DNA from 3 places in the Tumebacillus sp. BK434 genome. Region 3 is predicted to be linked to each of the others. Evidence: a T-box and tRNA genes for the amino acid it is inferred to sense, from the RefSeq annotation. Region 3 holds a T-box; the other regions hold tRNA genes.
What was found. The T-box of region 3 lies ahead of ileS (isoleucine--tRNA ligase). A T-box ahead of a tRNA ligase gene usually reads a tRNA of that ligase, here a tRNA-Ile.
Positions count from the first base shown of each region.

Region 1: it has a tRNA-Ile gene. The T-box ahead of ileS (isoleucine--tRNA ligase) is inferred to sense a tRNA for this amino acid. The anticodon was not compared.
Region 2: it has a tRNA-Ile gene. The T-box ahead of ileS (isoleucine--tRNA ligase) is inferred to sense a tRNA for this amino acid. The anticodon was not compared.

Region 1 is NZ_SLXS01000007.1:161,169-164,412, forward strand. Features, by position in the region: gene ftsZ (cell division protein FtsZ) at 1-459, shown strand, start outside; tRNA gene EV586_RS16870 (tRNA-Ser) at 660-751, shown strand; tRNA gene EV586_RS16875 (tRNA-Lys) at 754-829, shown strand; tRNA gene EV586_RS16880 (tRNA-Arg) at 849-925, shown strand; tRNA gene EV586_RS16885 (tRNA-Glu) at 931-1,007, shown strand; tRNA gene EV586_RS16890 (tRNA-Val) at 1,009-1,084, shown strand; tRNA gene EV586_RS16895 (tRNA-Met) at 1,107-1,182, shown strand; tRNA gene EV586_RS16900 (tRNA-Asp) at 1,186-1,262, shown strand; tRNA gene EV586_RS16905 (tRNA-Lys) at 1,333-1,408, shown strand; tRNA gene EV586_RS16910 (tRNA-Arg) at 1,428-1,504, shown strand; tRNA gene EV586_RS16915 (tRNA-Ala) at 1,513-1,588, shown strand; tRNA gene EV586_RS16920 (tRNA-Gly) at 1,727-1,801, shown strand; tRNA gene EV586_RS16925 (tRNA-Ile) at 1,809-1,885, shown strand; tRNA gene EV586_RS16930 (tRNA-Ser) at 1,905-1,997, shown strand; tRNA gene EV586_RS16935 (tRNA-Met) at 2,002-2,078, shown strand; tRNA gene EV586_RS16940 (tRNA-Gln) at 2,097-2,171, shown strand; tRNA gene EV586_RS16945 (tRNA-Glu) at 2,176-2,252, shown strand; tRNA gene EV586_RS16950 (tRNA-Val) at 2,254-2,329, shown strand; tRNA gene EV586_RS16955 (tRNA-Met) at 2,352-2,427, shown strand; tRNA gene EV586_RS16960 (tRNA-Asp) at 2,431-2,507, shown strand; tRNA gene EV586_RS16965 (tRNA-Phe) at 2,528-2,603, shown strand; tRNA gene EV586_RS16970 (tRNA-Gly) at 2,713-2,787, shown strand; tRNA gene EV586_RS16975 (tRNA-Ile) at 2,795-2,871, shown strand; rRNA gene rrf (5S ribosomal RNA) at 2,938-3,054, shown strand; gene EV586_RS16985 (NUDIX domain-containing protein) at 3,097-3,244, opposite strand, start outside.
Region 2 is NZ_SLXS01000001.1:388,737-391,980, reverse strand. Features, by position in the region: gene EV586_RS01555 (MMPL family transporter) at 1-1,214, opposite strand, end outside; gene sspK (small acid-soluble spore protein K) at 1,346-1,519, opposite strand; rRNA gene rrf (5S ribosomal RNA) at 1,589-1,705, opposite strand; tRNA gene EV586_RS01540 (tRNA-Ile) at 1,773-1,849, opposite strand; tRNA gene EV586_RS01535 (tRNA-Gly) at 1,855-1,928, opposite strand; tRNA gene EV586_RS01530 (tRNA-Ser) at 1,932-2,022, opposite strand; tRNA gene EV586_RS01525 (tRNA-Asp) at 2,045-2,121, opposite strand; tRNA gene EV586_RS01520 (tRNA-Met) at 2,125-2,200, opposite strand; tRNA gene EV586_RS01515 (tRNA-Val) at 2,282-2,357, opposite strand; tRNA gene EV586_RS01510 (tRNA-Glu) at 2,469-2,545, opposite strand; tRNA gene EV586_RS01505 (tRNA-Asn) at 2,551-2,626, opposite strand; tRNA gene EV586_RS01500 (tRNA-Ala) at 2,631-2,706, opposite strand; tRNA gene EV586_RS01495 (tRNA-Arg) at 2,715-2,791, opposite strand; tRNA gene EV586_RS01490 (tRNA-Leu) at 2,815-2,897, opposite strand; tRNA gene EV586_RS01485 (tRNA-Gln) at 2,909-2,983, opposite strand; tRNA gene EV586_RS01480 (tRNA-Trp) at 3,046-3,121, opposite strand.
Region 3 is NZ_SLXS01000015.1:2,119-5,362, reverse strand. Features, by position in the region: gene EV586_RS20145 (YggT family protein) at 1-89, shown strand, start outside; gene EV586_RS20140 (YlmH family RNA-binding protein) at 103-885, shown strand; gene EV586_RS20135 (DivIVA domain-containing protein) at 991-1,482, shown strand; T-box leader at 1,554-1,792, shown strand; gene ileS (isoleucine--tRNA ligase) at 1,844-3,244, shown strand, end outside.

The DNA.
Region 1 (3,244 bases), on a different contig from region 3:
ATCAACGTCGACTTTGCAGACGTCAAGACCATCATGACGGAACGCGGTTCCGCGCTGATGGGGATTGGTGTACACTCCGGCGAGAACCGTGCGGCAGAAGCGGCGAAGAAGGCGATTTGCTCGCCGCTGCTCGAGACCTCGATCGACGGCGCACGCGGTGTCCTGATGCATATCGCAGGCGGCACCAACCTGTCTCTGTTCGAAGTCAACGAGGCGGCCGATATCGTCTCTTCGGCAGCCGACCCGGAAGTGAACATGATCTTTGGTGCTGTGATCAACCCGGATCTGAAAGATGAGATCGTGGTGACGGTGATCGCGACCGGTTTTGAGCACAAGGAGCGCCCGGCACAGCCGAAGCCCCAGCTCAACAAGACCGACATCAAGTCGTTTGGCACTGGCAATAACGCGAGCTCGGACAATCTCGACATCCCGGCGTTCCTGCGTCGCAACAACCGCTAGTACATGTATGGAGACTCCTTTCGCAGGAGTCTCTTTTTTTGTAGATGGGGGAGCTAATGTGGTGAAAAGGTTAGGATGAATGACCTTATCTTGTGAGACAAGCTGTTTTGCTCGAATATGGGGTGCATAAAGCTTTGAATTGGCGGGTCGGAACATGATATATTAATACCTGTCGCCGCGAGAGACACGCGGTGAGACACGGAGGAATGTCCGAGTTCGGTCGAAGGAGCTTGACTCGAAATCAAGTAGGCGGGTAACCGTCTCGGGGGTTCGAATCCCTCTTCCTCCGCCAGTGAGCCATTAGCTCAGTTGGTAGAGCAACTGACTTTTAATCAGTGGGTCGAAGGTTCGAGTCCTTCATGGCTCACCACTGTTTTTCAAATGAATACGTGCCCATAGCTCAGCTGGATAGAGCGTTTGACTACGAATCAAAAGGCCGGGAGTTCGAATCTCTCTGGGCACGCCATTGATGGCTCGTTGGAGAAGCGGCTTAACTCACCGCCCTTTCAAGGCGGCATTCACGGGTTCGAATCCCGTACGAGTCACCATGGAGGTTTAGCTCAGCTGGGAGAGCATCTGCCTTACAAGCAGAGGGTCGGCGGTTCGATCCCGTCAACCTCCACCAATTTTAAAAACTTAATCATTGTCGCGGGGTGGAGCAGTTGGCAGCTCGTCGGGCTCATAACCCGAAGGTCGCAGGTTCGAGTCCTGTCCCCGCAACCACATGGAGCTGTGGTGTAGTGGCCTAACATGCCCGCCTGTCACGCGGGAGACCGCGGGTTCGAATCCCGTCAGCTCCGCCATTTTTACAAGGTAGCCCAGCTAAGAACGCGACGTCCTGTCGCAACGCTGGACACCGTGCATCCTGTACGTGAGCCATTAGCTCAGTTGGTAGAGCAACTGACTTTTAATCAGTGGGTCGAAGGTTCGAGTCCTTCATGGCTCACCACTGTTTTTCAAATGAATATGTGCCCATAGCTCAGCCGGATAGAGCGTTTGACTACGAATCAAAAGGCCGGGAGTTCGAATCTCTCTGGGCACGCCATTGACTCTGGGGGTATAGCTCAGTTGGTAGAGCACCTGCCTTGCAAGCAGGGGGTCAGCGGTTCGAATCCGCTTATCTCCACCATTTTAGGAAGTTCAGCTAAAAGCGCGACGTCCTGTCGCGAAGGAAGCCCAGCTAAAACCGCGACGTCCTGTCGCGAAGGAAGCCCAGCTAAAACCGCGACGTCCTGTCGCAACGCTGGACACGGTACATCCTGTACGTGCGGAAGTGGCTCAGGGGTAGAGCATCGCCTTGCCAAGGCGAGGGTCGCGGGTTCGAATCCCGTCTTCCGCTCCAATAAGAAGGGCCCATAGCTCAGTTGGCTAGAGCGCACGACTGATAATCGTGAGGTCGGAAGTTCGAATCTTCTTGGGCCCACCATTTCAATACTTTATCTTCTGGAGAGATGTCCGAGTTTGGTCGAAGGAGCACGATTGGAAATCGTGTAGGCGCCTAAAACGTCTCGGGGGTTCGAATCCCCCTCTCTCCGCCATGATGGCGGCGTAGCTCAGCTGGCTAGAGCGACCGGTTCATACCCGGTAGGTCGGGGGTTCAAGTCCCTCCGCCGCTACCATATTCGAAAAGTAGAAGTTGGGGTGTCGCCAAGCGGTAAGGCAACGGACTTTGACTCCGTCATGCGAAGGTTCGATCCCTTCCACCCCAGCCAAGAAGGCTCGTTGGAGAAGCGGCTTAACTCACCGCCCTTTCAAGGCGGCATTCACGGGTTCGAATCCCGTACGAGTCACCATGGAGGTTTAGCTCAGCTGGGAGAGCATCTGCCTTACAAGCAGAGGGTCGGCGGTTCGATCCCGTCAACCTCCACCAATTTTTAAAACTTAATCATTGTCGCGGGGTGGAGCAGTTGGCAGCTCGTCGGGCTCATAACCCGAAGGTCGCAGGTTCGAGTCCTGTCCCCGCAACCACATGGAGCTGTGGTGTAGTGGCCTAACATGCCCGCCTGTCACGCGGGAGACCGCGGGTTCGAATCCCGTCAGCTCCGCCATTTAAAATGAATAGAAACATGGCTCGGTAGCTCAGTCGGTAGAGCAGAGGACTGAAAATCCTCGTGTCGGCGGTTCGATTCCGTCCCGAGCCACCATTTAAGGAAGTTCAGCTAAAAGCGCGACGTCCTGTCGCAACGCTGAACAAAGGTAGCCCCGCTAAGAACGCGACGTCCTGTCGCAACGCGGGATGCATACATCCTGTATGCGGAAGTGGCTCAGGGGTAGAGCATCGCCTTGCCAAGGCGAGGGTCGCGGGTTCGAATCCCGTCTTCCGCTCCAATAAGAAGGGCCCATAGCTCAGTTGGCTAGAGCGCACGACTGATAATCGTGAGGTCGGAAGTTCGAATCTTCTTGGGCCCACCAACAAGGTAGATCGACTAAGATCAGCGACGTCCTGTCGCAACATCGATCGACCGTACATCCTATATGTCTAGTGATAATGTCGCAGAGGTCACACCTGTTCCCATCCCGAACACAGAAGTTAAGCTCTGCAGAGCCGATGGTACTTGGACCGCAGGGTCCTGGGAGAGTAGGACGTCGCTAGGCAATATAAAGACCCGTTCCGTTATGGAACGGGTCTTTTTGCTTTTATAAGCGAATCCACACCGGCGATTCCTCAATGTTGATTCCCATATACACAGTGCTCTCTTGCTCATGCGCGAGGTAATGCTCTAACATCTTGCGATTGGTCGGGATCAAGTCCTTCTCGAACCACTCCGAACGCGAGATCCACTCT
Region 2 (3,244 bases), on a different contig from region 3:
GGATTGATCTCGGCAATCTCGTCAAACGAGCGCTCGTTTTGGAACAAGAGCGTCAGCGGGGACAGCACGATGACGGTGATCAACAGCACCAGCAGCGGTTTGCGGGACACGAGGCCCGCCATGCCGCCCCACATTTTCGATTCGCCGTGATCTTTGCCCGGCTTGATCTTGAACGGCCAGTACATCTTGGGGCCGAGGATGATCATCAAGGCCGGCGTTAGCGTCAGCCCTGCGATCAGCGTTGCCGCCATCCCGATCGCCACCCCGACTGCCGACTGATACAGACCGAATTTCGCGAATCCGATCATGAAAAAGCCGATCAGGACGGTGGAAGCGGAGAAGACGACCGTTTTGCCAACCGTTTGCATCGTTTTCACCAGCGCATCGACTCGCTCCAAGCCATTGGACAGCTCTTCCCGGAAGCGGTGGATCAGCAGGATGCAGTAGTCGGTCCCGGCGCCGAACAAGACGGCGACGAGAAACGTCTCGGTGAACGAAGATACCGGCAACCCGAATGTAGTCGCCAAGGCGACCAGACCGCGGGACAGGACAAATGACAGTCCGATGGTCAACAAGGGCACAAACGGCGCAATCGGAGAGCGGAAGACGAGCAGCAAGATCACGAGCACAAGCCCGATGGTCAGGAACTCCGTCTTCTTCAACCCTTCTTGCGACGTGGCCATGTAGTCCTTCATGATCGCTGCGCCGCCCGTGACGTATGCTTCTGCACCGTCCGGCGCTTCGGTGAGCCGTTCACGAAGCTTGTCGACGCTCGCTTGCGTCACTTCCGCTGCGTCTTCACGCGGGAAGCCGACGAGGAGCATCTGGGTGGTTTTGTCTTTGCTTTCAAACTTTTCGGCCAGCGACGGTTCTTCGAACGCGGTCTGGGTGTTCATGATGCCGAGTTCTGTTTTGTCCCGGTTCAGTTCTTCCCATTTCGCCTTCAGCCAATCCCGGTCGCCGGCGGACAGCCCGCCGTCGCGGTGCATGACGACGATCGCTGTAGATCCCGCCTGATCTTCGGTGGTGATCTGCTCCAGAAGCTGTTTCGCCTGCTCCGATTCGGCGTCAGACGGAACGAACTTCGTCTCTGTTTCCGCGACGATCTTCCCGAGATCGGGCAATGCGAAGACAGAGCCTGCGACCAGCGCCACCCACAATATCAGCACAAACCAGCGGGCCTTCGCCAAGCCGCGAATCCATGTTTCGATCAAAGGTCTCTCCCCTCCTCTGATGGACAATGACACCGTGTCATTTAATCACAAGAGTTACTATATCGCGAAAAATGACACTGTGTCAACAACTAAAAAAACCTGAGCCCAGGGCAGGCTCAGGTTGGAGAGGATCAGTCGTTTGAGTTGGGGTGGTCGTGTTGCTGCGCGCCTTCTTTCATCCGTTCCTGCGGGCGCGGCGCGATCGAGCCGTCCGGGCGCAGCGGAGCATATTCCGGCTTGGCCTTAGGGTTCGCAAACGGCTTCGGACCGCCAAAATTGCCAGGGTGGTTGTCTTTGTTGCGCATCGTAAATCCCCCTTTCCCCTATAAAGTACGCAAAAAGGCGCAGTCTATACAGACTGCGCCTTTCTCTTCGCCTAGCGACGTCCTACTCTCCCAGGACCCTGCGGTCCAAGTACCATCGGCTCTGCAGAGCTTAACTTCTGTGTTCGGGATGGGAACAGGTGTGACCTCTGCGACATTATCACTAGACGTACAGGATGTACGGTCGATCGACGTTGCGACAGGACGTCGCTGATCTTAGTCGATCTACCTTAAATGGTGGGCCCAAGAAGATTCGAACTTCCGACCTCACGATTATCAGTCGTGCGCTCTAGCCAACTGAGCTATGGGCCCGTGTATGGAGCGGATGATGGGAATCGAACCCACGCTGGCGGCTTGGGAAGCCGCAGTTCTACCATTGAACTACATCCGCAAGTGGCGGAGAGCAAGGGATTCGAACCCTCGATACTGTTTCCAGTATACTCCCTTAGCAGGGGAGCGCCTTCGACCGACTCGGCCAACTCTCCGTGTAATATGAATTTGTAAAAGTGGCGGAGCTGACGGGATTCGAACCCGCGGTCTCCCGCGTGACAGGCGGGCATGTTAGGCCACTACACCACAGCTCCATGTGGTTGCGGGGACAGGACTCGAACCTGCGACCTTCGGGTTATGAGCCCGACGAGCTGCCAACTGCTCCACCCCGCGACGATATTATGTCGGAGTGCCGACGTTGCGACAGGACGTCGCTGTTCTTAGTCGGCCTTCCTTTAAAAATGTTTTAAAAATTGGTGGAGGTTGACGGGATCGAACCGCCGACCCTCTGCTTGTAAGGCAGATGCTCTCCCAGCTGAGCTAAACCTCCACGTACAGGACGTACCGTGTACATCGTTGCGACAGGACGTCACGAACAGGATGTTCCGTGTTCAGCGTTGCGACAGGACGTCGCGCCCTTAGCTGAACTACCTTTAAAAAATGGTGACTCGTACGGGATTCGAACCCGTGAATGCCGCCTTGAAAGGGCGGTGAGTTAAGCCGCTTCTCCAACGAGCCGTGTATGGCTCCTCAAACAGGACTCGAACCTGTGACCATCCGATTAACAGTCGGGCGCTCTACCAACTGAGCTATTGAGGAACAATGGTGGAGATAAGCGGATTCGAACCGCTGACCCCCTGCTTGCAAGGCAGGTGCTCTACCAACTGAGCTATACCCCCAAGGTAAATGGCGTGCCCAGAGAGATTCGAACTCCCGGCCTTTTGATTCGTAGTCAAACGCTCTATCCGGCTGAGCTATGGGCACACATATATGGTTGCTTGAGAAAATGGTGCGGATGAAGGGACTCGAACCCCCACGGTCGCCCGCTGGTACCTAAAACCAGTGCGTCTGCCAATTCCGCCACATCCGCTCAAAGATCTATGGCTGGGGAGGAAGGGATCGAACCTTCGCATGACGGAGTCAAAGTCCGTTGCCTTACCGCTTGGCGACTCCCCATCGACTGAGTTTATAATATACCACATCTCGCTACGCGATGCAAGTGGTGTTTTTTAAGAAAGTGGCAGGGGCAGTAGGACTTGAACCCACGACATCCGGTTTTGGAGACCGACGTTCTACCAACTGAACTATACCCCTGTATTGTTCGTGAGAACTACTGTATCACAACTCACTAGTAGCGTCAAGCGCTTCATTTGCTGTCCGCCTGACGAGATATAATGTACCATGTACCGCACCGCTTTTCAACGGTTCGGAGCGAAC
Region 3 (3,244 bases):
ATCTTGACCTGTCGCCGATCGTCGGGATCTTTGCCTGGTCGTTCGTGCAAAGCGGCGTTGTGCTCGTTTTGCAATGGCTGTTCCTGTAGCGGGGAAGTCTGTATGAAACGGCAAGATGTGATGATGCATTATCGGCCGCAGGAGCGGCCGTTTGTGGACCGCACGATCGATTTGGTGGAACGCGTCGATGAGCGCCAGACGCCGGTATTGACCGATTTTCTCGATCCAAGACAAGTGAAGATCACCGAATCCATCGCCCGCTCGTCTCAGGACGTCTCGTTGTTCCTGTCCGGCGGGCATGCGCAGGCGGAAAGACAGCGGGCGCTCTTGGTTCCTTCCTATTGGGGGCCGGAAGCGGATGATTTCGAGCTGTCTTTTTTGCGGGTTAAGATCCCGGGTGAGTATGTGAAGCTGAAGCACGGCGACTATCTCGGGGCTCTGGTCGGTCTTGGACTGAAGCGGGGCAAGATCGGGGACATCTCGGTGCACGAGGATGGCTGTGACCTTGTGGTGACGCGCGACATCGCCGATTTTATCCGCCTGCATCTGTCGCAGGTCGGACGAGCCACTGTACATATCGAAGAAATCCCGGCTGTTGCGTATCTGGCGCCGCGGGTGGACTATCAGGAGAAGGAATTTACGGTGATGTCGCTGCGGGTGGATGCGGTGGCCGGCGAGTCGTTTGGTCTGTCGCGCACGAAAGTCGTCGACCCGATCAAAAGCGGGAAGCTTGCGTTGAACTGGCAGGTGATCGACGACCCGGCGACGGCGGTGGAGGAAGGGGATGTTCTGTCCTTGCGCGGGCACGGGCGGGCGAAGATCCTCGAAATCATCGGGCAGTCTCGCAAAGGCCGGACGATATTAAAAATCGGCAAGTATCTCTAACTTTCGGCAGGAGTTCCCATCTTTCCGTCGAAATAAATGGGGAAGAATGGCGAATTTTGGCTCTTTTTATACGACTTATAAGAAAGTACAGGAGGTCCCAACAGCATGCCTTTGACTCCGCTTGATATCCATAACAAAGAATTCGGCCGCTCGTTTCGCGGATATGATGAAGACGAAGTAAATGAATTTCTGGACCGCGTGATCAAGGACTACGAAGGTATGATCCGCGAGAACCGCGATTTGGAAGAAAAGCTGGCAACGCTCGAGGAGCGCTTGTCCCATTTTCACAACATAGAGGAAAGCTTGTCGAAGTCGATCATCGTGGCGCAGGAGACGGCAGAAGATGTGAAGTCCAACGCCCGCAAGGAATCGCAGCTGATCATCAAGGAAGCGGAGAAAAATGCAGACCGCATCCTGAACGAAGCGTTGTCCAAGTCCCGCCGTGCGGCGATGGAACTGGACGAATTGCAAAAGCAGGCGGCGGTGTTCCGCGCCCGCTTCCGTTCGCTGATCCAAGTCCAGCTGGAACTGATCGACAGCGACCAATGGGACCAGGTTCTCGACGACAAGACGATTCGTGTGAAAAACGACGACTAACCGGATGTTTAGTCCGGCTTCCGTTTGACAATGCTATTTGCAGTGTCATATAATGACTGCAAATTTACTATATCTTGACGTTGAGCGGGAAGAGTACCATGTGGAGTCCTTTGCAGCGAACCGGGTTTGGTGCGAGCCGGGAAAGGGGAAGCGTGGGAAAATCACCCGGGAGTCGTGTGCCGAACTCCTTTTTGGACAGTAAGCAACACCGAGTTGTCCCCGTTACCGGGCAGTTGAGTGGTCATGGCTTCTTTGTCATGGCAACCAGGGTGGTACCGCGGAAGATTATGAGAAGTCTCTCGTCCCTATTTTTGTAGGGATTGAGGGACTTTTTTGTATGTACAAATTGGAGGGAATCGACATGGAGAAGCCAGACTACAGCAAAACGCTGAATCTGCCGGAAACGGAGTTCCAGATGCGCGGCAACCTGCCGCAAAAGGAACCGGGGATGCAAAAGCATTGGGAAGAAAGCAAACTGTATGAGAAAGTGCAGGCGAAGCAGGCCGGCAAGCCGAAATTTGTGCTGCATGACGGACCGCCCTACGCCAACGGGGATATCCACATCGGCCATGCGCTGAACAAAATTTTGAAAGACTTCATCGTCAAGTTCAAGACGATGGAAGGATTTGACGCACCGTACGTGCCGGGCTGGGATACGCACGGCATGCCGATCGAGCATGCGATCATCAAGAACAAAGGCATCAACCGTCACGAAGTGCCGGTGACCGAGTTCCGCGAGATGTGCAAAAACTATGCGCTCGACTTTGTGGAACGTCAGAAGGGACAGTTTAAGCGCCTCGGCGTGCGCGGTGACTGGGAGCATCCGTATATCACCTTGCTCCCGGAATATGAATCCCGCCAGATCCGCGTGTTCGGTGAAATGGCGAAGCGCGGCTACATCTACAAAGGCCTGAAGCCGGTGCACTGGTGCGCATCTTGCGAAACGGCGCTGGCAGAAGCGGAAGTGGAGTATGCAGACAAGAAGTCGCCGTCGATCTATGTGAAATTTGCCGTGAAAGACGGAAAAGGCGTGCTGCCGGAAGGGTCGTTCCTCGTGATCTGGACGACGACGCCGTGGACGCTGCCGGCCAACCTCGCGATCGCGCTCGGAGCTGATTTTGATTACAGCCTCGTTGACGTGAACGGCGAGAAGCTGCTGCTGGCCAATGCGCTGATCGAAGACGTGCTGAAAGTGGCCGGCGTGGAAGGCGAGCCGAACGTGATCGCATCGTTCAAAGGCAAGGAACTTGAGCGTGTGGTCGCACAGCACCCGTTCCTCGACCGCGATTCGCTGGTCATCTTGGGCGAGCATGTCACGCTGGATTCTGGTACCGGCTGTGTTCATACCGCGCCGGGTCACGGGATGGAAGACTACATGGTCGGTCTGCAATACGGCTTGCCGGTGCTGGCTCCGGTCAATGGACAAGGGAAGTTCACCAAAGAAGCGGGTCCGTATGAAGGGCAGTTCTACACGAAAGCGAACAAGCAGATCATGGCCGACCTGCAGGAGAGCGGACATCTGCTCGCCTCTTCGGAGATCGACCACAGCTATCCGCACTGCTGGCGCTGCAAGAACCCGGTGTTCTTCCGCGCAACGGAGCAGTGGTTTGGTTCGATCGACAAGTTCCGCGATCAACTGCTGGAGCAGATCAAGCAAGTGACGTGGAGCCCGGAGTGGGGCGAAGTTCGTCTGCACAACATGGTCGCCGACCGCGGGGACTGGTGCATCTCCCGTCAGCGCATGTGGGGCGTGCCGATCCCG